Regions from separate parts of the Blautia sp. OF09-25XD genome, predicted to be linked through region 3. Evidence: riboswitches for the same ligand, from Rfam matches in the RefSeq annotation. Region 3 holds a riboswitch; each other region holds the start of a gene.

What was found. A riboswitch is a leader RNA that binds a small molecule or an ion and turns the genes downstream of it on or off. The one in region 3 is predicted to bind cyclic di-GMP.
Region 1: it holds a riboswitch for cyclic di-GMP, as region 3 does, so the genes downstream of both, DXA93_RS20445 (response regulator) here and DXA93_RS18660 (extracellular solute-binding protein) in region 3, are expected to answer to the same signal.
Region 2: it holds a riboswitch for cyclic di-GMP, as region 3 does, so the genes downstream of both, DXA93_RS16910 (ATP-binding protein) here and DXA93_RS18660 (extracellular solute-binding protein) in region 3, are expected to answer to the same signal.

Annotation. Positions count from the first base shown of each region.
Region 1 covers NZ_QUMG01000002.1:57,746-65,893, forward strand. Annotated here, with positions in the region: gene DXA93_RS02240 (GNAT family N-acetyltransferase) at 1-491, opposite strand, end outside; gene DXA93_RS02245 (GNAT family N-acetyltransferase) at 476-901, opposite strand; tRNA gene DXA93_RS02255 (tRNA-Arg) at 1,374-1,447, opposite strand; gene DXA93_RS02260 (hypothetical protein) at 1,724-1,966, opposite strand; cyclic di-GMP riboswitch class I at 2,076-2,151, shown strand; gene DXA93_RS20445 (response regulator) at 2,434-3,021, shown strand; gene DXA93_RS02270 (DUF3878 family protein) at 2,934-3,881, shown strand; gene DXA93_RS02275 (MATE family efflux transporter) at 4,182-5,513, opposite strand; gene DXA93_RS02280 (AIM24 family protein) at 5,678-6,514, opposite strand; gene DXA93_RS19285 (GNAT family N-acetyltransferase) at 6,710-7,057, shown strand; gene DXA93_RS19290 (GNAT family N-acetyltransferase) at 7,045-7,278, shown strand; gene DXA93_RS02290 (hypothetical protein) at 7,275-7,826, shown strand; gene DXA93_RS02295 (class I SAM-dependent methyltransferase) at 7,813-8,148, shown strand, end outside.
Region 2 covers NZ_QUMG01000028.1:11,757-19,904, reverse strand. Annotated here, with positions in the region: gene DXA93_RS18785 (transporter substrate-binding domain-containing protein) at 1-1,017, opposite strand, end outside; gene DXA93_RS16910 (ATP-binding protein) at 1,107-3,248, opposite strand; cyclic di-GMP riboswitch class I at 3,386-3,461, opposite strand; gene DXA93_RS16905 (helix-turn-helix domain-containing protein) at 3,597-3,914, opposite strand; gene DXA93_RS16900 (hypothetical protein) at 4,194-4,616, opposite strand; gene DXA93_RS18065 (CHAP domain-containing protein) at 4,600-4,803, opposite strand; partial or broken gene DXA93_RS16895 (hypothetical protein) at 4,869-5,719, opposite strand; gene DXA93_RS16890 (hypothetical protein) at 5,794-6,168, opposite strand; partial or broken gene DXA93_RS16885 (radical SAM mobile pair protein B) at 6,213-7,120, opposite strand; gene DXA93_RS16880 (radical SAM mobile pair protein A) at 7,108-7,797, opposite strand; gene DXA93_RS16875 (radical SAM mobile pair system MarR family transcriptional regulator) at 7,794-8,148, opposite strand, start outside.
Region 3 covers NZ_QUMG01000020.1:45,539-53,686, reverse strand. Annotated here, with positions in the region: partial or broken gene DXA93_RS14805 (ATP-binding protein) at 1-156, opposite strand, end outside; partial or broken gene DXA93_RS14800 (substrate-binding periplasmic protein) at 140-954, opposite strand; gene DXA93_RS14795 (ATP-binding protein) at 968-3,166, opposite strand; gene DXA93_RS18665 (5'-nucleotidase C-terminal domain-containing protein) at 3,313-4,245, opposite strand; gene DXA93_RS18660 (extracellular solute-binding protein) at 4,488-5,156, opposite strand; cyclic di-GMP riboswitch class I at 5,256-5,331, opposite strand; gene DXA93_RS21015 (helix-turn-helix domain-containing protein) at 5,778-5,984, shown strand; gene DXA93_RS14775 (glycoside hydrolase family 3 N-terminal domain-containing protein) at 6,008-8,148, opposite strand, start outside.

The DNA of each region.
Region 1 (8,148 bases), on a different contig from region 3:
TCATAGTAACCACAAATCAGAAAATCATAATCCAATTCGCCAAATAAATAATCTTTAACTGCATTTACGGCTTCGGGCATAAGTCCTTTTCCCCAATAATCTTTACTCAAAACATATCCTAATTCTCTGCCGTAATAATCCTTGAATTCTGTCAAAGCATCTTCTAACCCATATTTTTCTATGCCAACAGTACCGATTACTTTATTGTTTTTCTTTAAGCAGATTGCAAATACTTTATCCTCACTGATAAAGGAATTCATAATACTTTGAGATTCAGCAATATTTTCATGATGTTTCCATCCTGCCATCTCCCCAACACCTTCGACAGATGCATACTCATAGAAATCCTCCAAATCTGTTTGTTTGAATGATCTAAGAATGAGCCTTTTTGTTTCTATTACTTTTCCGTCTATTCTGAAGTCAGCATTCATATTTTTACGCTCCTCATAACGTCTAATTCTCCAAATTCCGATTTCTATTTTCGTTTCCATAGCATAGTGTACTCTTTTTCACCAGTATCTTCATCCAAATCTTCACATTGAATAATGAATCCTTCTCTTTGGTAAAAAGAAATTGCTCTGGCATTCTTCTGGTATACATTTAATCGTAAGCTAACTTTTTTATCCTTAATATAATCTAATAAAAGCTTACCTATGCCACATGACTGCATTTCATCGGAGACAAAAATACCTTCGATATATTCATCATTTAGTCCTACAAATCCTTGTATCATTTTATCTGCTTCAAACACATAGACTTCGGATTGTGACAGCATTTCTTTTACTAATTCATAATTACTTTTCCAGTATTGATTGGAAATAAAATAATGTGCTTTCAGATTTGTCTTTAACCATATGTCAGCGACTCTATCGATATCTCCGTTCAGCAACTTTCTAATCATAACAAATATTCTCCACAACTACATCCTTTATGCTTTTCTCTTTTTTCCATTCTATCACAAGTTCACCATTAATTATCAATTTTTTGATATTTTTTCTTTTCCCTCACTGTAAAACAGCCTCTGAGCGTTTCGTTATATAGAGGGATACAAATAAGAGCAAGATCCACCCATGTTTAACAGTATTGCCATTTTGCCTCCCGTCAACCTATGGGTTTTATCTTGATGGGGATCTCCCCATACCCTCTCAATAACAGACTTTTCACTTGTTTGGTTCAGTCATCTTGACTCCTTTCCTCCAGGATTCAGGAAATAAAAAATGCCTGCCTGGAACTTTTATAGATAGTAAAGTTCCAAACAGACATTGCTGTTTGACCATTAGCTGTAGCTAATAGAATTGAAGAACGTGATTAGAAAATAACAAAAGCGTTCGTTGTCAGCTAATCCAGCTAACATTTTCGAACGCTTTGAAGCCCGTCGCCAAGAGGATTTGAACCTCCGACCCCTCGCTTAGGAGGCGAGTGCTCTATCCAGCTGAGCTATGACGACACATGCCGCAAACCTTGATTTTACTGGGTTTCTGGGATTTTTCCCTTCGGCCATATATAAGATTATCAACTCTATTTCGAGTTGTCAATCTACAGATTTTTTCGATTTGGTAACATTAGAACGCTCCCCAATTTGGGGAATGCTTTGTTGTCACCATTGGCATTTTTCAGAATAGATTCGAACTGAAAGTTGTTTTTCATTTTTTCCCTTTGGGGAATGCCTCGGCTTTCTCTTAGGAGGGGGACGCTCTATCCTGCTGAGCTACAGAAACAAGAATTATAAATGTTTCAGCCAGGTCAGAAACAAAAATATTATACTATATTTTTGCTGCTTTTTCAAGACGAAACACATACTTGCGATTCCGCAGTTTACTTCAGGAATTTTCCATTGTGAGTACCTGATAAATTCTCTTATAGGCTTTTCATAGGTCCAGCAGCAGCCTTCGACATTGTTGTAGTATTCATTATTTTTTTCGACAACATATTCTAAATCGTTTTCTGTCATGAGTCTGTATTTCATCGTACACCTCCAATGTTAAAAACAGTAATCTGCCAAAATCCAGAGGTCATTATATCATATTCCGATGGGAAAGGAGAAGAGAGTCTTACAGCAATGAATTAAAATAAAAAAAGAATCTCGGCAAAGCAGTCGAAAGGCTGTGACGCAAAGCTACAAGGCCTGTAAAATGGCAGCCAGCTGCGTAAATATGGAACATTTCTTATAAAATAAATAGGGAGAAATGACTCAAATGCACGGTAGGAGAATCTATGGTGCTTTTTTATTGCCTGCGAAAAGAAAATACGAGAGGAGGAGTTTGCATTTTCCCGCCATCCGGCGATCACCGCATTTACGAGCATGAACGTGGAGACACCGACCATCATGGCGTATCTGTTTGACCACCAGCTGTATCTGGTGGCACTGATTGCAGGTGTGCTGCTGTTCTGCTTGCGGAGGATAATGCACTGAATGCAGAGGTTGCGACGGAGCTGCTTGGAAGCTTCGGCCTTGTCGTGGACTGGGCGGAGAATGGTTCCAAGGCCGTGGATCAGTTTGAAGCGTCGGATCCGGGAAGCTATTTTGCGATCTTCATGGATATGCAGATGCCGGTGATGGATGGCATCGAGGCGACGAAAAAAATTCGAAACAGTGTGCGTGAGGACAATGATGTTCCGATTTTTGCGATGACAGCAAATACCTTTGCAACGGACCGCAAGCGGTGCGCGGATGCGGGCATGACGCGGGTATATTCCGAAACCGGTGAATTTAAAAGAGATTCAGACGACGCTGGACGAGAAAGTGCGGACGGCATGCGCCGGATAACGGGACGGATTAATAACAGAAAAATTTGGAGAAGGGGCTCTACTGCTTTGGATTGCAGTGGAGCCTTTTTATGGTGTATCATAGGAAGTAAAAGAAAACAGGGGAGAATCACGGAATGGAAATTGCAGAAAATATCACATGGACCGAGGAACTGGAAAGGCTGGATGTGCTTCTTTCGCAGGGGCAGTTCGAGCTGCTGCTTCCGGGTGAGCGGTACGGTGGAGGAGAAAAGGAGATCTGGCTTGTCTATCTGATGAACGATGCGGCAGAGAGCTTTCTCGTTTTTCATGACGCGGAGCTGACGGGAACGTATCAGAAGGAATACGAGGGAGAAATAGATGCTGCACTGGAAAAAGACGGGGAGCAGTACGTTCTGATCGTGCGGCAGGGAGAGACGGTGTGCACGCTGTTTTTCAGCCGCCTTTCACTGGAAGTGCATCTGTTTGATTACGGAAAAACGGGTCATTTCTGGGTGGACGGATACGAGTATCTGCGGCAGATTGAGTTCCGTATTGCGATCCTGCGGGACAAGCTGGAATACCTCGGCGAGGCGTTCTGCACCGAGGAAGAAATGCGTCTGGCATCGCTGGCCAATTTCCCGCCGCTCAATTTCTGCTGCTACCCGGCCGTGCCGGATCAGTATCTCGTACCGTCATGCCCGTGGTGGGAAGCGACGGAAGAGGCAATTACGGAGATGAAAAAACTGGCATCGGAGGCAGGCGATAAAGTGCTGCTGTGGTATCTTGCACTTTATGAAAAATGGCAGGGAAAACTCCTCGCAAAACAGATCGCAAAACTGCTGCATACGAGCCGCCACGCGAAAGTCGTGGATTTACTGGAAAAAAAACTGGCCCGCGAAGCACAGAATTATCCGAAACGACGCTTCACCGGCGAAGAAGGAACCCAGATCCGAAAAATCCAGGAGCAGGCAATGAAACGGAAAAAGATACTGGAAGCCGAAGGAAAACGCGCATCATTGCTGCGCGAGGAGCCATTCTTTTATGCACGGGATTCGGTGGAATATAAGGTCCATCTGATGATCTGGGGAACGAGAGGGAAAGAGCGGGTTGTGGAGGTTGAGACGTTTAAAATTTCCAGAACGCAACGGCAATGATCAGCTCCTTTACGGATGAGCCGGAAGTGATTCAGTTTTAATACCAGTAGACAAGAAGTCCCCCGCTTCTAAAGTGGTGGGATGAATTGTTAAAAGAAACATAACGGCAGTGGCGGGCGGAGAGAAATCGGTATCCTCCACAGACATGAGGCAAGTCACAGTCGAACTATTTTCGACATGTCAGACTCCGTGAAAATACCGACTGTGAATTGAAACAAGGGATAAGGTAAAATAGAAAGCGCTTATTTGAGGCGGGAATGAAATCTCAAATAAGCGCTTTTTCTATACGCTGCCGCCAAGTCAGGCTGCGGGCAGTTTATAATATTTCGATGTATGCTGGCGGTAGAGCAGCAGCAATCCGCGGATGCAGAGCTCGATAGCCATGGCGATCCACATGCCGCGCAGGCCGAGCGGGGTGATGAGAAGCACCGCGAGACCGAGGCGGATGACCCAGATGCTGCCAAGGTTCAGAAGGCTTGGCACAAACGTATCGCCTGTTCCGCGGAGGGCTCCGGCGGCAACGATGGAAGCGCCGAAAAACGGCTCGGCGAGCAGTTCGATGCGGAGTACCTCGGCGGCAAACGAGCGCACCTGCGGGTCAGGAGTCAGAATGCTAAAGACGAACGGACAGAAGATCATCATCAGACCTCCAGTGATGGCCATCAGGACTGCGCCCATGGCAATGCAGATATTTCCGTAGCGTTTCGCCAGCTTGTAATTTCCGGCGCCGTAGCTTCTGCCGACGAGCGTTGTCGCGGCGGAACCGATGCCGTAGCCTGGCATGTAGCAGAGGCCTTCGGCGGTGACGGCGAACGAATTGGCCGCAATCGCAATGGAGCCGAGCGGGGCAATCAGCATGGTGGCAGCAACCATGGCGCTGTTCATCGCGATTTCCTGTACGGCAACCGGCACACCGATTTTGAATGCAGTTTTCAGAATTTTCGTATCAAAAACCGTTTTTTCCTTCCGGCGGAGACGCAGCCGCGGATTGCGGACACAACAGAACCAGGCACCCGTGAGGCTGATGACGGCGCAGGCCAGCATCGTTCCCATACCGGCACCCATGACACCGAAAACCGGAATCAAAAGAGCATTGAAAATGATATCGAGCACGCACATGACGGCATTTAAAATACTGGGCGTCACCATATCACCGCTGCACTGCAGGAAGGACGACATCAGCGAGTTGAGCTGGGAAAACGGAAGCATGATGGCAAACATCATAAAATAGAGCGTGGCATTCCGCCGGATCTCCTGCGCACCGCCGAGCCACCCCGGCAGCGGATGACTGATCAGAAGCCCGATCAGGCACAAAACAGCCGACACAACAAGCGCGGACGCGATGCCATGCCGCACAACATCCCTTGCCTTCTTGTCATGATTTCCCCCGATCTGATGCGCTACCTGAACAGAAAAACCGGCTGAAACCGCATAAATCGTACCGCTGAGGAGCCACGTCGTCGACGAAACCAGTCCGATCGCCGCCGAAGCATTCGCCCCAAGCGCGCCGACCATCGCGGAATCAATGTATTGCATCGCAATCGTAGTAATCTGTGTAAGAATCGCAGGCAGACTTAATCGCCCGACCTGCTGAATCTGCGGTTTCAGTTCAGTCCAGTTTATTCTATTCATCATTTTCTCCAGAACATGTATTTTATCGTATGGTTTTTCTTAAGAATGTAAAGATAAATGCGTATTTTACGCTAACATGTTTTGAAGAAAGTGTCAATCAAAAACGAGGTTTAATTTGACTTTTTTCTATGCGTATTAGGCATAGGGGCGGAGAGGATTCGAATTTAATTTTCCGGCGGAAGGTTGTTCTTCACAGCGGGGTTCGCCTGGGTCGTGTTGGTTGCAGTCGGCAGGGAATCTGTCGGGGCGACCGGGCTCATGAGGACGCGGCCGGTTCCGCGGTAGACGTTGACGAGGCCTTCACCGCTGACGGCGGAGCCGACGAGGGTTCCGGTGGAGCGCTCTACGGTGAAATCAAGGTTGGAGGACCAGCAGACGGCGAGGTTTCCATCGATTTTCAGTTCGTCGTTTTCGAGTTCGACTTCGATCAGCTCGTCCTCAGGTACGTTGCTTTCGAGGGCAACGGCGCCTCTGCCGACGAGGCTCAGATTGAAGAAGCCTTCGCCGCCGAGGACAGCGGAGGAAATGCTCTTGCGGGCGGTCAGTTTGGTTTTGACTCTGCCGTCGCAGGCGAGGAACATGCCGTCCTCAATCGTCATTCCGGAGGAGCCCCATTTCTCGACATCCACAAGAATGATGTATTTGTAGGTCGGTTCCAGCACGAGATATCCGTCGCCGACGTACTCCGGTTTTACGGCAGATTCCTTTGTCATGGCGCCTTTGATGGCCTTTCCGAACAGGTCGCCGATCCCTTTGATTCCGGCGGTCGCCTGTACATGGCCGCCCATCCACTGCATCGCACCGGACTGGATAATCGCGGAGTGCTCCTTGTCCAGTTCAATGACAACCTGGCGGCGGCGCACATTCATTTTGCTCATGTAATACTCCTCCATGGCAGTCATCGGCGAGACGCTGGAATCCTGGAGATATTCCATGACGTGGAAATTTTCGATGGACTTGGTGAATTTCCGGTTTTCGTTTTCGAGATTTAAAATTTTCATAGGCACGTTCCTTTCTTTCATTAAGAAGAAAAATAGTGATCCGTCTTGTTTCTTTTATTATACAGGAAAGAAAGCAAAGAGCACAGAAAAATTTAGAAAAAAAGGAAATCTGGAAATCATGTTGTCCATTTTTCAGCGGAGTGATAAGATAAAGTTCAGAAAACGCAAGCAGTACGGTCAGAGGAGGAATTTATTATGAGTACAATTACTGTCAGAGATGCAAAAATAGAGGATGCCGCACGCATTCTGGAGATTTATGCTTATTATGTAGAATACACCGTCATTTCTTTCGAGTGGGACGTGCCGTCTCTGGAAGAATTTGAGAACCGCATGCGTGATATCATGAAAAAATATCCATACCTCGTCATCGAGCAGGATGGAAAAATCGAAGGTTATGCATACGCACATGCCTTTGTCGGCCGCGCCGCATACGACTGGTCGAGCGAGCTGACCATTTATCTCGATCACAATGCAAGAAAAGGAGGCCTTGGCCGGAGACTGTATGAAGAGCTGGCGGACCGCCTGAAAAAATGGGCATTCTGAACCTCTACGCCTGCATCGGCTATCCGCAGGTCGAGGATGAATATCTGACGAAAAACAGCGCCGAGTTCCATGCGCATCTCGGATTCGAACTCGTGGGAACCTTCCACAACTGCGGCTACAAATTCGACCGCTGGTACGATATGGTCTGGATGGAAAAAATCATCGGCGAGCCGCACGCGGGACAGCCGGCAGTAAAATCATATAGTGAGATAAAAGAATGAGCACAATAACAACGTATACAAGAAAACATTTTGACCCTGTGCATCCCGCTCCGGAACTGCTCTGTGTGGAGGATTTTGCGCATGCGCTGCCGATGATCTGCCGCGGAAACGGCCATGTGACGACGTTCTGGTCAGTGGGAGAGCACTGCATCTGCTGTGCGAAAGAGGCGGCCGCGCGCGGCTATTCCCGGCGGCTGGTGCTGGCGTGCCTTCTGCATGACGCGAGCGAGTGTTACATGTCGGACGTGCCGCGGCCATTAAAACAGGAAATGCCGCGGTACCGCGAGATCGAGGACCATCTGCTTTCGGTGATTTATGAGAAATATCTTGGCAGTGATCTGACGGCGGAGGAGCAGCGGATGATGAAACAGATCGACAATGATCTGCTGTGGTACGATTTGACGAATCTGCTGGAGGAGCCGCAGGAGGGGGATGCACCGAAGCTTCACATCACGCTGGACTACGCGGTGCGGCCGTTTGATGCGGTGGAACAGGAGTATCTGGAATTATTCGAACAGTATCGGGAGACGGGCGATGAGAGAGGATAAAAACGAAAACCGCTGGGACAAGCTGCTTCAGATCCACACAATGGGGCGGGACGACAGCCGGTCGGATCTGTACCGGTATCCGTATGAGCCGACCCCGTACTGCGTGCTGGAGCGGATGGCAAACACGGGGATGATCCGAAAGGGAAATACGCTGCTCGATTACGGATGCGGAAAGGGCCGCGTAGATTTCTTCTTATCGGCGCAGACCCGGTGCCAGTCCATCGGTGTGGAGTATGATGAGCGGATTTATGCGAAGGCAATGGAAAACAAAAAGGCGGCGGCCTCTGGTGCGCGGACGGAGTTTGTGCTGGAGAGCGCCGAA
Region 2 (8,148 bases), on a different contig from region 3:
TTCCGTATTTTTCTGATAAGCAATATACTCATCTCTGGTAGCAGGTGTAAGAAACTCATAGGAAATCCCGGCATAGTCTGCAATTTTCCGGAAGTAATCCGGGATAATACCCTTCATCTCACCATTTTCATTATAAGAATATGGATAACGGGTCGGATCACACAGAACATGAAGCGGGTTGTCCTTGGAATATTGTGCAATAATACTTTTTTCTTGCTCCGTATATTCCAGATTTTTAGTTTCTATGCTTTCATAATTTTTATTGTAAAGCGTCGTTTTCCAGTCCCCCTCAACCGCATTCATCTGATCGATCGCATAATTGATCTCATTCAGCAATTCTGTATTGCCCTTTTTAACAATGACATAGAAATCGCTGCTGCCAAATTTATCCACGATTCGCTCATTGTTTGTTTTTCTCAGAGAACTGGTAACAATCGCATCAACTTTTTCGCTCTGAAGGGCTTCCTCCATCTCTGCGGTCGTATCAAAATAAGATGGAACATATGTAAATCCTTTGTTGTCTGCAAAATCCGCAAACTCTTCATTCCGGGTGTTTCCGTTCAAAAGCGCCACACGCATACCGTTGTAAGTGCTGTAATCGCCGTCCACAATCGTGCTGTTGTCACTGCGGACGGTCAGCATCCCATAATTGGTTCCGATCGGACGTGAAAAATCAAACTTTTCTTCTCTGTCCGGTGTTTTGCGGGCAGATGTTACCATGTCAATCTCGCCATCTTCAAGCATCTGCTGCATATCATCCCAGCTCTGATCGTATCCGACATATTCGTAATCTACATCCCAATAACGAGCCATCAACCGAAGGAAATCATAGCCATAACCGCTACGGTTCCCCTCTTCATCCATCATGTGATAACCATCCATGGCAAAGAAACCGACTTTGACAGTTTCATGCTGCGAACTGTCCTCGGCTGCATATGCAGTCTGGGGAGAAAATATCATACACACGCATACAAAAACCAGTAACACTGCCACATATTTCTTTGCTCTCGAAATCATATTAAATCTCCTGTCTGCCTGTCTGGCAAATATATTTCTCTATACATCTTCCTGTCAACCTCCTGATTTCATAAAATTGCACTGCCGCATCAAATCCATTTATCACTCTTCAATAACCTGCACTTCGGTGCCTCCCCGCCGGATTTTATACTTCTGATTGTCTTTTCCAGTACCTTCATCTCAACTGGTTTTGAAACATGAGCATTCATACCGGCTGCCAGAGAATGCTGGATATCCTCTGAGAATGCATTGGCGGTCATGGCAATGATCGGAATCTTCTTTGCCAGTTCATGGGAGCTTCTGCGGATTGCCTTTGTTGCCTCATAACCATTCATAACAGGCATCTGCACATCCATCAGGATCATGTCATAATCCCCCGGAGCAGACTGTTCAAATGCTTTCAAAACCTCTTCACCATTTTCACAGATGGTACATTCTGCACCTTCAGTCTTTAACAGTTCCGTCAGGATCTCAGCATTCAGCTCATTATCCTCTGCACACAGGAACCTCATTCCCTGCAGAATATTACCATCCTGCTCATCTGTTTTTTCTTGTGCCGCCAGAGCAACTGTTCTATCCTCTGCAATTCTCAGCTCTATGAAAACCTCAAAACAACTTCCCTGTCCCAGTTCACTCTCCAAATCAATGGTACCTCCCATTGCTTCAACCAGATTTCTGGTAATAGCCATTCCAAGACCGGTTCCCTGGATCTTATTCGTCACAGAACTTTCGGCACGGGTAAAAGCATCAAAGATTTTATCTTTGAAATCTGCTGACATTCCTATTCCATTATCCCTGACTAAGAAACGGTACTTTGCATGGACGGATGAATTTGTTTCACATTCTTCTACCAGAAACTGAATTTCTCCACCTTCCTGCGTGTACTTCACTGCATTAGAAAGCAGGTTGCTGAAAATCTGCATCAGGCGAAGCTGATCCCCGTTCACCCACTCATGTCGGATATTTTTCTTTGTTGTAAGAATCTGTTTCTTTTCATCTATCTGTGAATGAAATAGATTATTGATTTCCTGTATAAAATTCAGAATAGAGAAATCATCGTATTTAAAAACTGTTTTTCCTGCCTCAATTTTGCTCATATCCAGAATATCATTAATAATCCCTAACAGATGCTGGGATGAAATATCTATTTTATCTGCATACTCTATTACTTTATCTTTATTTCCTGCATCATGTCTTATTAATGACGTCATACCAATAACTGCATTCATAGGAGTACGTATATCATGTGACATATTAAACAGAAAATTAGATTTTTCAACACTGGCTGTTTTCGCCTGCTCCAATGCTTTCTGCAGTTTTTTATTTAATTCCACTACTGTGTTTTCCGATTCCTGTGTCCTGTGCAGTAACATAATCATAAAAACAAATCCAGTTAAAAGCAAAACAATCAGTAAACCGCAGCCCCATAGTCTATATAACTTTTCATTGCTATTCCATCCGTTTTCAGGCATCACTTCCAGAATCCATTGACTGTCACCTAATTCGAAAGTATATGTGACAGGATCAATCATTTCCACAACTGAGCCATACACTTCTTCGTATGTTTCATCCCACGGTGCAATACTTTTAGACAACTTATATTCATAGCTAAAATCGGTAAGTGACTTTATAGAATCAGCGAATATATCCGGTACACGAATAATTACAATTGTAAATCCCCAAAATGTCCTTTCGCCATTTTTCTGCTCCACATACACCGGATTTCTTACAGCAATCCCCGTTCCACCCTGTTTCAAAGAAAATGGTCCCTGCATGGTTATCACATCATTGTCTCTGGCATAACAAGATATCTTTCCTCGTTCTTTATCATAAATAAGATCTATCTTTCCAGCCTCATTTCCGTCTTCCGGATAAATCTCAGTCACTACGCCGTCTGGTGCGATCTGAATACTCTGGATATAATCTGCCATCATATTCTCTGCAACTTTCGAGAACATGGAAATTTTTCCGTTTTCACTAATAACAATCTGTTCAAAAGTATTTGTAATATCAATTCCCCTCACGATATCAGCCTTCATATGATCTGCATACGTTACTGCGTTTAATTCAGCTCTTGACCTTATCAAATCCCTTTGACTGCTATCCGCACGAATGTCTATATTCACCAGAACAACCAAACCGATCATCAATACAAATACCGGAATCCATAACTCTTTTTTTATCCTAAATGTATTTTTTTGTTCCTGTGCTGACTTAATTTTCTTCCACATAACCGATTTCCTTTACACCTGCGTTTTTATCTACTTCATTTTTATATTTTAGCATCCACCAATTATTGCCTGTTTTAGTTTCTTTTTAATCTCCAAAAATGAAAAAAGCATTGTCATTGCAGACAATGCATCTTTAACGTGGCAACTGGCTACCATTTTACAGGCCCTATAGCTTTGCGTCGCAGACTTTCATCTGTTTTGCCGTTTTTCTTATTATAGCTTTTAAACATATGAAAAAAAACTGGTTTTATTATACTCTAATGCTCGACTATGTACAAGAAAAACATTACCGTTTTAACGCCTAAAAACAAAAGAAGAACAGCCGATACATATACTCGAACTGTTCTCCTACTTCCGAAGTCCACGCAGCATTGACATTACTGTTTCCTGCTCATTTGTACTCAGATTGTTCCATATCCTTAAAACTTCTTTCTGTTTTTCTGTCAGATTCTCTGAATTACCTTCCTGAAAAAACTGTGATAATGTCACGCCCAAAGCTGCACATATTTTTTCAAGTGTAATCAGCGACGGCAGGTTTTCCTGCGCCATGATTCTTCCCAGTGATGACTGGGAAATTCCCGACAGCTGCGATAATCTATATTTACTGATATCACGCTTTTCACACAAAAATGTTATTTTATCCGCAATATACTTCTCTATCTGCAAGTAACTATACCTCATTTCCGCTATTACATGTTCTTATTGTACCTGTAATAATGAAAAAATATTAGTAATCAACTTTGCAAGTATTCATTCCCATTATAGGAAGTATACGGATAAAAAAATATAAAGATACTTTCGTTTCCGCAAAAGTCATTTTCGCTTATATCGTTTTTATAATAGCACAGACAGTTATGTTTGTCACATAAAAGTTTGAAACCTCAAACAAAAAAATAAGCCTGCCATCATCCGCAGATTTCTCCACAGACAACAGCAGGCTTCCTACTATCTCATCAACTCATTCACTTTTCTCTGCACTGCCCCATAATCATATCCCGCAGCCTGCAGTCTCTTCTTTCTGTCCCCGCCGTTCCCCACTTTCCGGCAATGACTTCCTTTGCTACAGTTTCCACACTCTTTTTTGTTGCTACTTTTCACCAGCTCATTCACCTTCGCCTGCACTGCCGGATAATCATACCCTGCAGCCTGCAGTCTCTTCTTTCTGTCCTCGCCGTTCCCCCACTTTCCGGCAATCACTTCCTTCGCCACAGCTTCCACACTTTTCTTTCCTGTACCAGGATTCCCGCCGGTTCCTTTCACAGCCTTCTCATACTGCGGAGCCGCATATCCGCGGATATATCCCCATCCCAGGGGGATCACCCTTCTGTCAACCTTTTCACCCCGGTTACCTTCAATAGCAGTAATCATTCCCACCGGAAACCTCCTCCACAAAACCGATATGGTCACTGTACCCGTCATTCGGCTGTGTGGCCTTGTCCCAGTTATACACAATCACATAACCCGGCTCCGGCGTGATGGTTCCGTCTTCGATCCAGATCCCCACCTCCCTGAAGATCTTCACGTATTCCTCCACGCCGCACTCCCTGCCGATCAACTCACTGCATCCTGCCCTGATCCCTGCAGCAGACACACAGGTATCACACCATTCATCCGAATGCTGCACAACATCTCCCTGGTCTCCTTTAACCCAAACTGCAGAAGCGGGTTCACACCCAGGTTCATGGTCAGCCCATTATCCGGATCCAGAGCATAATACTCTGCAATCTGCGTCTGCTTGTTGGTGGAACTCACTGCCGTGTATCTGGTAATAAAATCCGAAAAGCTGGAAGAAAACCGGTGTCTCTGCTCCACCTTCATCACAGGATCCTTCCCGTACTTTCTCAGTTCCAGCTTTCCCTCCCTGTTAATAATAAAGAAACCTCCCAGAACCTGTGCCACATAAAACAGCACATCCCGACAGGTCTCAATATCATTTTCAGTATAAACAGAAAGCGTCACCCCGCCATTCGGCATGGCATCAATCTCCGCCCTCTTATTCGCAAACTCCACTTTACACCGCTTACAGCACAAAGCAATAAAATCATAAGCAGTCCCCACAGTCTCAAACCCGTTGAAACTCTTATCAAACCGCAGCATAAAATCATAGGCTTTCAGTTCCAGGCACTTTGCCAGACGGTTCGCCTCACTGACCTCAAAAACTCCCATCGGCACATCTTCCACCGAACCATCCGCCAGCACCAGATGAAACACCAGCGTCACCTGAGCATCCTCCAGCGTATACCTGTCAATGTCACTCAGAAGCGTGATCCCCATCTCCGCCGCATACACCGTCCCCAGTTCAATTTCCGTGCTTCCACAGCACTGCCTGGAAATATACCCGGAACCCTTCACAATCTCCTTCGCCCCGACTCATACGTCATTCCGCCTCTGGTAACGATCGTACCCGTCCAGTAATATTTTCTTGTATTGCTCTTCACAGCTCTCAGAAACCCATCCGATACCGGATACATCCCGCCACCTCCATTTCCCCACGAAAAAAGCACCAGCCAACCAGGTGACCGATGCCTTCGTAAATATAATCATTCTATCTGTTATAAGTCCAATGTTTCAGGTACCATTCATGCAGTTCTTCTGTTGTTTTACAGCAGTCTGCAATCTCTTTTCCCTGTGATATCCACTGACACGTTTCCCTGCTGAATGTATCAACATCCAAAGCATGAAATTTATATGTTCCACCCCGTCTGTGCATCACTTCATCATCACACTGGAACTCAAAATAATCATCCCCGTCCAAAACAACCTTTCCAGTCAGGTTCCACACCCCGGACCACGGAGGACCATCATCCCCTGGAACACAGAAGGACAGTCTTCCATCTTCCAGAATAACAGGAGCCACCGCAATATTTTTCATCTGCGGCATATATGGCTGTTCAAACCAATACGCTTTCCTCTCATCCATTTCTCTTCATCTCCATGATAGCCACCTTCCCTGCAAACTTGAAGTTAGCGATTTCTTTTTCCGGTATTCTCTGTCCCACGGATTTCCTCATGATAGAAATAATCTACGATCACCGGATGTCCCTGCGGGACTCTGCCATAAGGCATTTCATTATCCACAAAGGCACAATCATACTTCTTAGCCATTTTCTCAGCTTTTACTTCAAGTGCTTCAAAGTAGCTGCGGTTATGCTTGTTATAGATCTCGTCGTAAAGTGGTACAAGATCAGGATATTTTCCGGCGATATAATCCATAATTGTCTTTTTGAAACCGCCTCGAAGATTGAGATTTTCGAGCCAGAACAGATCGCATTGATCCTTTACCCGCTCAAAGATTGCTTCAAAATCCGTGATACTGGGGAATACCGGGGATACGAAACAGACTGTACGGATACCTGCTTCATATACCTGCTTCATAGCAGAGATACGGCGCTCAATGCTCGAAGCAGAATCCATATCGTTCTTGAAATTTTCATCTAGTGTGTTGATCGACCATGAAACGGTTACATGTCCAAGCTTCTTCAGCAGATCAATATCCCGTACCACAAGATCCGACTTTGTGCAGATCAGAATATCTGCGTCACTGCCGTTCAGCTGCTCCAGAAGTTTTCTGGTATTCCCGAATTGCTCCTCCTGTGGATTGTAGCCATCTGTCACAGAACCGATGACCACCCGCTGTCCGGCATATTTCTTCGGATTTTTAATTTCCGGCCAATGCTTCACATCAAGGAAAGTGCCCCATTCCTCCTTGTGCCCGCTAAAGCGCTTCATAAAAGAAGCATAGCAATACTTGCAGGCATGTGTACAGCCACATAGGGATTGACCGAGTAACCGCCTACCGGCAGACTAGACTTAGTCATGATGTTCTTTGTTTCCACCTCACGAATGAGGATTCCATTTATTACTTCTTCCATGATTTCTGTACCTCTAACACTTTATTAAATTCTTCCGGCATTTCCTGAATCATATTTTCATCCCCTATGATAGGGACAAGGTCTTCCTTCATAAACACCGGAATGCCGAGTGCGTGTGCCTGATCCGTCAGAGACCATGCCCATTCCGGCTCCGTATGAATCTTCCTGCTCTGAGCCCCGGTCATAGTGCCGACAACGATCCAGTTGATTCTGGAAAGGTCAACTGTACCGGGATCGTCGAATAACGGTTCAAAGCTAACATGGTAATGCTTTGCTCTGATGTTTTTCCGAAGGGCGTCGATACGCCACAGTTCGGCTTTCCTCGTCACCGTAACGCCAAACCATGCATTTTCCAGATCGGTATCAAAATCCAGCAGATCAGGTCGCTTGGTAAGGAACAGGAACTGATGCTGTGGATTTTCACGGATCTTTGCAAATACCTCGTCTCTCCATTCCGGCTTCCATCCGGAGAGATCGCTCATCCCAGTAAGAAGAAAGTTCTGCGGACGTTTCTTTTCCATCATCTTGAGCTTACCCGGAAAGAATTCAGGGTCAGCGAAGTCATCAATCATATGCCAGCGTTTCACGTTGTTGCGGGCATAGCAATATGTACACCCCACTGTGCAGCCAATGACGATATTCATGTTCTGAATCTGATCTTTGATACAAATACTCATGACTTCTGCCACTCCTCAAGATTCTTTCTGATGCGGTCGAGACATTCCTCAAACCGGATAATTTCTTCCTCTGAAAAACCTTTGTAGTAAATACTGCCCATCTCATCAGATACAGAATCGTACTCGCCCTTTAAGGCATGTGCTTTCTCAGTCAGAAACAGGAGTGTTTTCCTTTTGTCCGTTTCAGACTGAACACGGCTTATCAGCCCTTGATTTTCCATTCTTTCCAGCATCGTAGTAAGAGATGTTATCGCTAATCCGCATTTAGTCGAGAGTGACCTGATTGAGATACCATCCTCCTGCCACAGCACATAAAGAATACGTCCCTGGGCTCCATTAAACGCATCAATA
Region 3 (8,148 bases):
GACATAATTTACAATCTCTACCATTCTTTTCTCTGCTTCCGCTTTCTCCGCATGAAAGAAATAAAACAGAGAGACTGCTGCCACACAGATTCCAATCAGACCACCGATCAGCTGGATTCGTTTTTCTCTTTTCATTCTCTTAATATCCAAGATCATCCACCTCCAGATACTTCTGGGGATCATCCAGATATTTTTCAATAATTTTCAGGGATGTGCCATCCTGCCGCATTTCTTCCAGAGTCTGGCTCATCTGCTCACAGATTCCTCTGTCATCATCTTTGCAAAAGCAACACCTATCCCGGTGATCATCAAAGGTTCTTCCAGGATTCGAAAGCTTACGTCATAATCCTTCATATACTGGACAACAGATTCCTCATGCGCAGCGACTGCATCTACATATCCTTTTCCCAGAAATGTATAGATCAGCTCCCTGTGTCCCAGGCTGATCAGATTGCCCAGCTTTGGGATTCTCTCATCCGTCCGGTTCAGAAAGATACCTTCCGGTTTGGTCGTGGACTGAACAGCCAGGTTCTTTCCCTCCAGGTCACTCAGTTTATAGATATCACTATTCTCATTTACAGCGACCACCTGCCGGCTTGCTATATATGGTCCCGCCCAGCGGTAATCGTCAAGGCGTCCTTCCATGGAAAAGCAGCCCATGATACAGTCAATCTCTCCGCTCTCCACCAGTTCTTTTTTCTTCTCCCAGTTGATCTGGACAACCTCCACCTGATATCCCATTCTTTTGAAAGCTTCCGCAGCCAGTTCTACATCGATTCCCGTCGGTACACCATCCTCATTCAGATAATTGTATGGTGGATAGCTGTCGCTGCCGAGGGTAATAACAGGCTTTTCGGTTTTTTCTTTCGTGTTATCTGTGTTTTTACACCCCGCCAGGGTGACTGCTAAAATCCCTGCAAGCAGAATGCCTGCAATCACTCTTTTTCCTTTCATTTTCTATCTATCCCTAACTATCCTTTTCGATTCTTTTATGTCCGGTTACTTTCCATTTGTCACTGTTCCGTGACCTGCGGTTCGGTACCCCCCCCCCGCCGGATTTTATGCTTCTAATCGTCTTTTCCAGTACCTTCATCTCAACCGGTTTTGAAACATGTGCATTCATACCGGCTGCCAGAGAATGCTGAATGTCCTCTGAGAATGCATTGGCAGTCATGGCAATGATCGGTATCGTCTTTGCCAGTTCATGGGAACTTCTGCGGATTGCCCTCGTCGCCTCATAGCCATTCATAACAGGCATCTGCACATCCATCAGGATCATGTCATAATCACCTGGAGCAGACTGCTCAAATGCCTTCAAAATCTCTTCACCATTTTCACAGATGGTACATTCCGCACCTGCTATCTTTAACAGTTCCGTCAGGATCTCTGCGTTCAACTCATTATCCTCTGCACACAGGAATTTCATTCCCTGCAGGATATTACCATCCTGCTCATCTGTTTCTTCTTGTGTCACCAGAGCAACTGTTCTATCCTCTGCAATTTTCAGATCCATGAGAACCTCAAAACAGCTTCCCTGTCCCAATTCACTCTCCACATCAATGGTACCTCCCATTGCCTCAACCAGATTCTTAGTAATCGCCATTCCAAGTCCGGTTCCCTGTATTTTATTTGTAAGGGAACTTTCCGCACGGGTAAACGCATCAAAAATTGTATCCTTGAAATCTGCCGACATTCCCATACCATTATCGCTAACTAAGAAACGGTACTTTGCATAGACAGATGACTTTGTCTCACATTCTTCTACAAAGAACTGAATTTCCCCACCTTCCTGGGTATACTTCACTGCATTGGAAAGCAGGTTGCTGAAAATCTGTATCAGGTGAACCTGATCCCCATTCACCCACTCATGTTGAATATTTTCTTTTATGATTGTAAGGGTCTGCTGCTTTTCATATATTTGAGTATGAAATATAGTGTCAAGTTCCTGTACAAGATCCAGAATAGAAAAGTCAGAATACTTGAATACTGTTTTTCCCGCCTCAATCTTGCTCATATCCAGAACGTCATTGATAATTCCCAACAGATGCTGCGATGAAATATCTATTTTATCTGCATACTCTATAACTTTTGCTTTATTACCTGCTTCATGTCTGATCAAAGATGTGATACCAATGATTGCATTCATAGGTGTGCGAATATCATGTGACATATTAGACAGGAAATCCGTTTTCGCCTTATTTGCATTTTCAGCTGTCTGTAAAGCCTCTGTTGCAACGTTCTTTGCCTTTTTCAGTTTTTGATTGACTACTTCCATTTCCTTCATTGTTTGTAAATGAAGTTCATTATTTCTTTTTTCATATTCTGCTTTTTGATCTGCAAGACTAAGTCTGGAAATACTGTAGAATAATCCGGCAAAAAGTAAAAGTATAAAACCTGCCATGAGTATTGTTGTAAACAACACCGTTTTCTGGTAATCCATCAGCACATTGTCCACAACTCCCTTGGCCACAATGCACACCAAAATGGTGTTGTTGCTTTCTATCGGGCAATACCCCAGATAATAGGGGTTCTGTTTTCCCAAAAGTGCAACTCCGGATTCTCTGTTATCAAACTTCTTTTTGAACAAATCAGCCTCTTCTTCTGTAATAGCCTGTTCCCCTTTTAAATGTTTTAACAAAGAATAATTACGCAGGTATTTATCTCCACTCTGGTTCGTATACGTAATATTTCCGTCATGATCCAGCATGAACAAATATGCTTTTCCATGATAACCTTTCAATTTTAACATGGAATCCAGTTTCGAATGATCATACACAGTTCCAATTGCCGTATAAGTTTCTCCATTGATCGTGTATTCCTGACATGGAATCGCAACCAGATAACCGTCTTTTTTCTTCTGATCATAATCAAGACGCACCAGTTTTCCAATATTGTATCCGTTCTTTAAGTCCAGCAGAAGTTTACTTGGCATATCAATCCGCATTTTTGTTCCACCTGCTGATATTGCCTGACCATTTTCCTGAAGGAATATAAGAGTACTTTCCGATTCTTTTTCCCATGCTTCAAAGAAATTTTTGTTCGTATCCGTTTCAAGAGACAGTTCCCTCTCATGAAGTAAGAATTCCTCAACCAACTGCAGCTGGCTGTAGTATCCACTCACCTGAAGATCATAGGTCTGCTGTATCTGTTCAACAACAGCTCCCATACTGCTTTTTCCATTTTCGCTGATATACTTATTAGACTTACTTATAAGATACTTGATACAAACTAAGCTTAAAAGAATCATAAGTAGTATAAGCAACAGCCTTGTTATTTTTTTTCTTTTGTTTACCTTTTGTTCTATCTCCACTTTTACTGTTCAACCTCTATATAGTCTTCCGGTGCTGACGGCTGCTGTCCATTTGACATTGCTTCGGTCCATGCACTTGATAATGTTGTATCTTTAAGCTGCTCAATCTCACATTTCAGATTTATTTTTTTCAAAACAGACATTGTGGTGTCTGTAAGAAGAATCGAGTATTCCTTTTCTTTGTCTATTTTCTTATCATTAACTGTTAAGTCCTTTAACGAAAATCCACTTTCCTCTTGATTGACGATCATTTTCATACCGGATGCAATTGGTAATTCGTATTTATTGGTTACGTAAAAATTCTCATCAGCATCAGCAAGATAATTTTCCACGAGTTCATAAACCTGTTTACCATTGATTTTTGCAACATATAATGGTGTATCTGAACTCTTCGCTGTCATCATGCCAACCCGGCTGCTGGTGCATTCTCCTTTGTACATAGAAGAAGTGAAATAATAATATGGTGCCAGAGCCAGCTGTGCATCATTTTCTTCTCTGATCGTAGTTAAAATGGAAGATGCTGCATCACGGCCATTTCTATCGTTCAGTGAAATGGAATATTCATTTTCAAAATTCACCGTTGCTTTTTCTTCTGGATCTTTACGATTCATTACACTGCGAAAAGTATCATAAGCCTGTATTTCATCCATTTCCCCTGACAGTAATCCGTGAACAGCCTCAAGACTTGCATCAAATGATTTTTGGGCGGAATATCGGATATAAACAGCATTATTATTAATTTCCTCTTCCAGTCCAGGCACATCCTGCATCATGGTTGGAACATCTGTATTCAATGAAATAACACCGCTTCCATCCGCAATCAGCTTTTGCCCCTCTTCTGAAATCATACAATCCAGCACATCCAGCGCAGTATCCAGTTTCTCCCGGTCTTTTTCCAGGTTTTTGTTAAATGCAATGTTTAAGGACGGAGTCATGTACACATAGGATTCATCCGATGTCTGTGAAAAGTAAGGAATACGGATCAGCTCCGCATCCATCTGTTTCTGCAGCTGCTGCATAACCGTCGGATGTCCATGAAACATTGCTGATTTTCCTTCGACAAACATCTGGGTTCCTGTATTGATATCAATATTGATATCTTCTTTACCAAAATGCGAGTCCTTAAGAAACTGACTGGTTTCTGAAAAAATACGTTTCCATAATACATCATCAAACTTTACTTCATCCGCTGCAGTCTCTGCACCGTTTCGCCATTCAATACCATCCAGCTTGTAAACTCACCGATTGCTGCAGCCTGGATGATTTCATTATTAGACCAGTCTTCACCAAGATCCATGGAATACGGTTTTATGCCATTATCATAAAACTGCTGACATGCCTGTACATATTCCTCATAATTTTCTGGAATCTTTACGCCATACTGATCAAACAGTGTTTTGTTGGCAATGATCGTCTGCGGAATACCACAGATTGGCAGCCACTGGATTTCATCCTCCGCATTCTTATAATATTGCACCGCATAAGAATAATACTTGGAAACAACATCATAAGAAGCAAAATCCATAAGATAAGGCTGTAAGTCCTGTGCATCTGTTCCAGAAAATCGACGTACTGTTATAATATCCGGTAATTCATCATGTTCTTTAAAATAACTGTATAAATCGGTATCATTGTTACCTATAATAAATTCAATATCCTGATCTGGAAACTGTTCATGGATATAGGGTGCAATATTTTTCATCAAACGATTTTCCCACAGATAAACGGTAAGATGATCATCATTTATAGATACTTCTTTCTTTGACTGTCCACATCCAGACAAGACAGCAGATGCTACAAGTACACCTGACACCACTGCTATCAGACAACGTTTTGCCTTTTTCATACTTTTATTTTCCTCATTCTTTCCTGATAAAATCATTATTGTTACGTCTATGAAATAACACCGTAAAAAAGCACCGTCAGACAGACAGTGCACCTCATTTTATGCAACTGGCTGCCATTTTAAAGGCCCTGTAGCTTTGCGTCCCAGACTTTCATCTGGTTTGCCAATTTCCTTATTATAGCTTTAATCTTATGTAAAAAACTGATTTTATTATACTTTAGTGTTCTACTATACACAAGAAAAAAATTAACATTTTAACGTTCAAAAACAAAAAAAGAACAGCCGATACATATACTCGAACTGTTCTCTTACTTCCGAAGTCCACGCAGCATTGACATTACTGTTTCCTGCTCATTTGTACTCAGATCATTCCATATCCCTAGAACTTCTTTCTGTTTTTCTGTCAGATTCTCTGAATTATCTTCTCGAAAAAACTGCGATAATGTCACGCCCAAAGCTACACATATTTTTTCAAGTGTGATCAGCGACGGCAGGTTTTCCTGCTCTGGTTCATATGGTACTTACAATTCCACGTTGTATGTGATAAACTATTATTGTCCATTTAGACTACCTTTACAATCCTTTTTACAGCAAGTATACTTATTATATCGAAAAAATAATATGAAAATATCTGCAGAAATTATTAAGATATTGCCAAAACATAGAAAACAAATCACGGAGATAACAGAAACCACACTTCCCATCAGACAGATCGTCCTGCAGACCGGCTTCAGCCAGCAGTCCTATTTCGGAAAATGTTTCCGTGAAAAAATGAACTGCTCCCCACGGGAATACCGCAAGAACAGAACCGAATGCCGCTTTGTATAAAATGGCATCCGGTTCTGTTCTTTTTATTTCGCTGCGGCACTTGCCCAAAACGCTCTATTTCTTCCCGCAACCCATTTATTTTCTTTCACACAGTAGCTTCCTCTTAAACGAATATCTTCTGAAGAACTTCCGACCTCTACTGCATATCGTCCTTTTTCCACTTTCCAGTGCATATCAATGTCCAGAAAAGCCATTTGATCCGTTTTCACCTCAAAGCATACCGTTTTCTTTTCGCCCTTTCGCAGGTGAATGCGCTTAAAACCTGCCAGTTCTTTTACTGGTCTTGTCAGGCTGGCATATTCATCTCGTAAATAAAGCTGGACAACCTCATCTCCTTCACAGCTTCCCGTGTTCTCAACAGCGCAGGAGATCTGAACCGTATCTGCTGCCTTTTCATTTCCCATCGAGATATGTAAATCCGAATATGTAAATGTTGTATACGACAGTCCGTATCCAAAATAATATCTCGGTCTGTGCGGCATATTCACATAATTGGCAAAACCGATACTGCCGCTCTGATCCCAGGAGGAACCATATGGATGATTGTAATAAACCGGAAGCTGTCCCACTCCATAAGCAACGGTAACCGGAAGTTTTCCTCCCGGATTATATATTCCGGTTAAAATATCAACTACTGCTTCTGCTCCTGTTTCTGATGGACTCCATGCTTCCAGAATAGCATCTAAATATTCCTCTGCAGCATCACTGGAAATCGGTCTTCCATCAAAGTGAACGCCAACCAATGGTTTTCCAAGCTGCGCAGCCTTGCGAATAAATGCATCCTGACATTTTGGAAGGTTAATATCAGTACTGTCAATTCCTTCTCCCATTGATGCCATGGAACACGTTCCGTGCTTACCGCCAAGCGTCAGTATCACAATGTCTGCCTGCTTTGCTGCCTGCAGCGCTTCTTCAAAATGACTTTCGTCGTTTCCTGCAATCGGATAGCCATATGCATATAAAATCTCACTTTCCGGAAAGCGGATTTGGAATTCTTCATACAGATTTCTGCATTGCGGTTTCTGTCTTTTCAGGATCTGATCAAACTGCTCTGTCTCATCAGACTGAATATTGGTTCCCGGAACCGTAATAATCTCATCTGCATCTGCCTGTACAACTCCGCTTACACCTGCAATAGAATTGGCAATCGCATAGGTAGACTCCATCATACACATATGTGTGTATCCACCAAACATTTTTCTGGCATACCCGGCATGCGGTCCGATCACCGCGATTTTTTTCCCTTTTGCCGCAATCGGCAATACGCCGTCATTTTTCAGCAATACCATGGATTCTCTGGCCGACCGCAGGGAAGTGTTCCTGTCTGCTTCCTGCATTACAAGAGCATGAAGCTCTTTTCCTTCCAGCGCATAGGGATTTTCAAATAAGCCCATTCTGAATTTTCCCTCCAGAACCCGCAAAACCGCTGTATCCAAAATATGGATATCCAGTTTTCCACTTGAAAACATCTCTTTTAATTTCTCATTATAGCCAGTACAGGACGGCATCTCGATATCCATTCCCGCATGAAGACACATCGCACCGGCTTCTTCAAATGTTTCTCCAATATGATGTACACTATGCGCATTTCCCACTGCACCGTAATCGCTGATGCACATGCCGTCAAATCCCATTTTTTCCCGAAGCAGTTTCGTAAGCATGTTATGAGAAGCAGATACATCTTCTCCATTCACAGCGCAATAACAAGGCATAATACCTTTCAGATCTGACTCTGTGATTGCTGCCTGGAAAGGTTTTGCAAACACTTCTTCTAAAAGTCGCGTCGGCGTTTCGCTGTGTGTTCCATGAATTCCACCCTGCGAATTATGAAAAGCCACAAAATGTTTTGCCACACTTTCTGCTTTTCTTGAAGCAACTGTATTCTTTTGTATTCCTTTCGTATACGCTGCCCCCATCGCACTTACAAGGGAAGCATCTTCTCCATAACTTTCTCCAAAACGGCCCATACGCGGATCTCTTGCCACATCCAGAACCGGTGCCAGTATATGGGTAATACCACAGGCCGTTTCCTGTCTGCTCACAATTTCTGCAATCTGTTCTTCCAGCTTGGGATCAAAGCTTGCTCCCCTGCCAATCCCAGACGGAAAACTGGTGGAGTCCTGAATGAAGGCCCCGCACAATCCTTCCATATGAAAGATTGCCG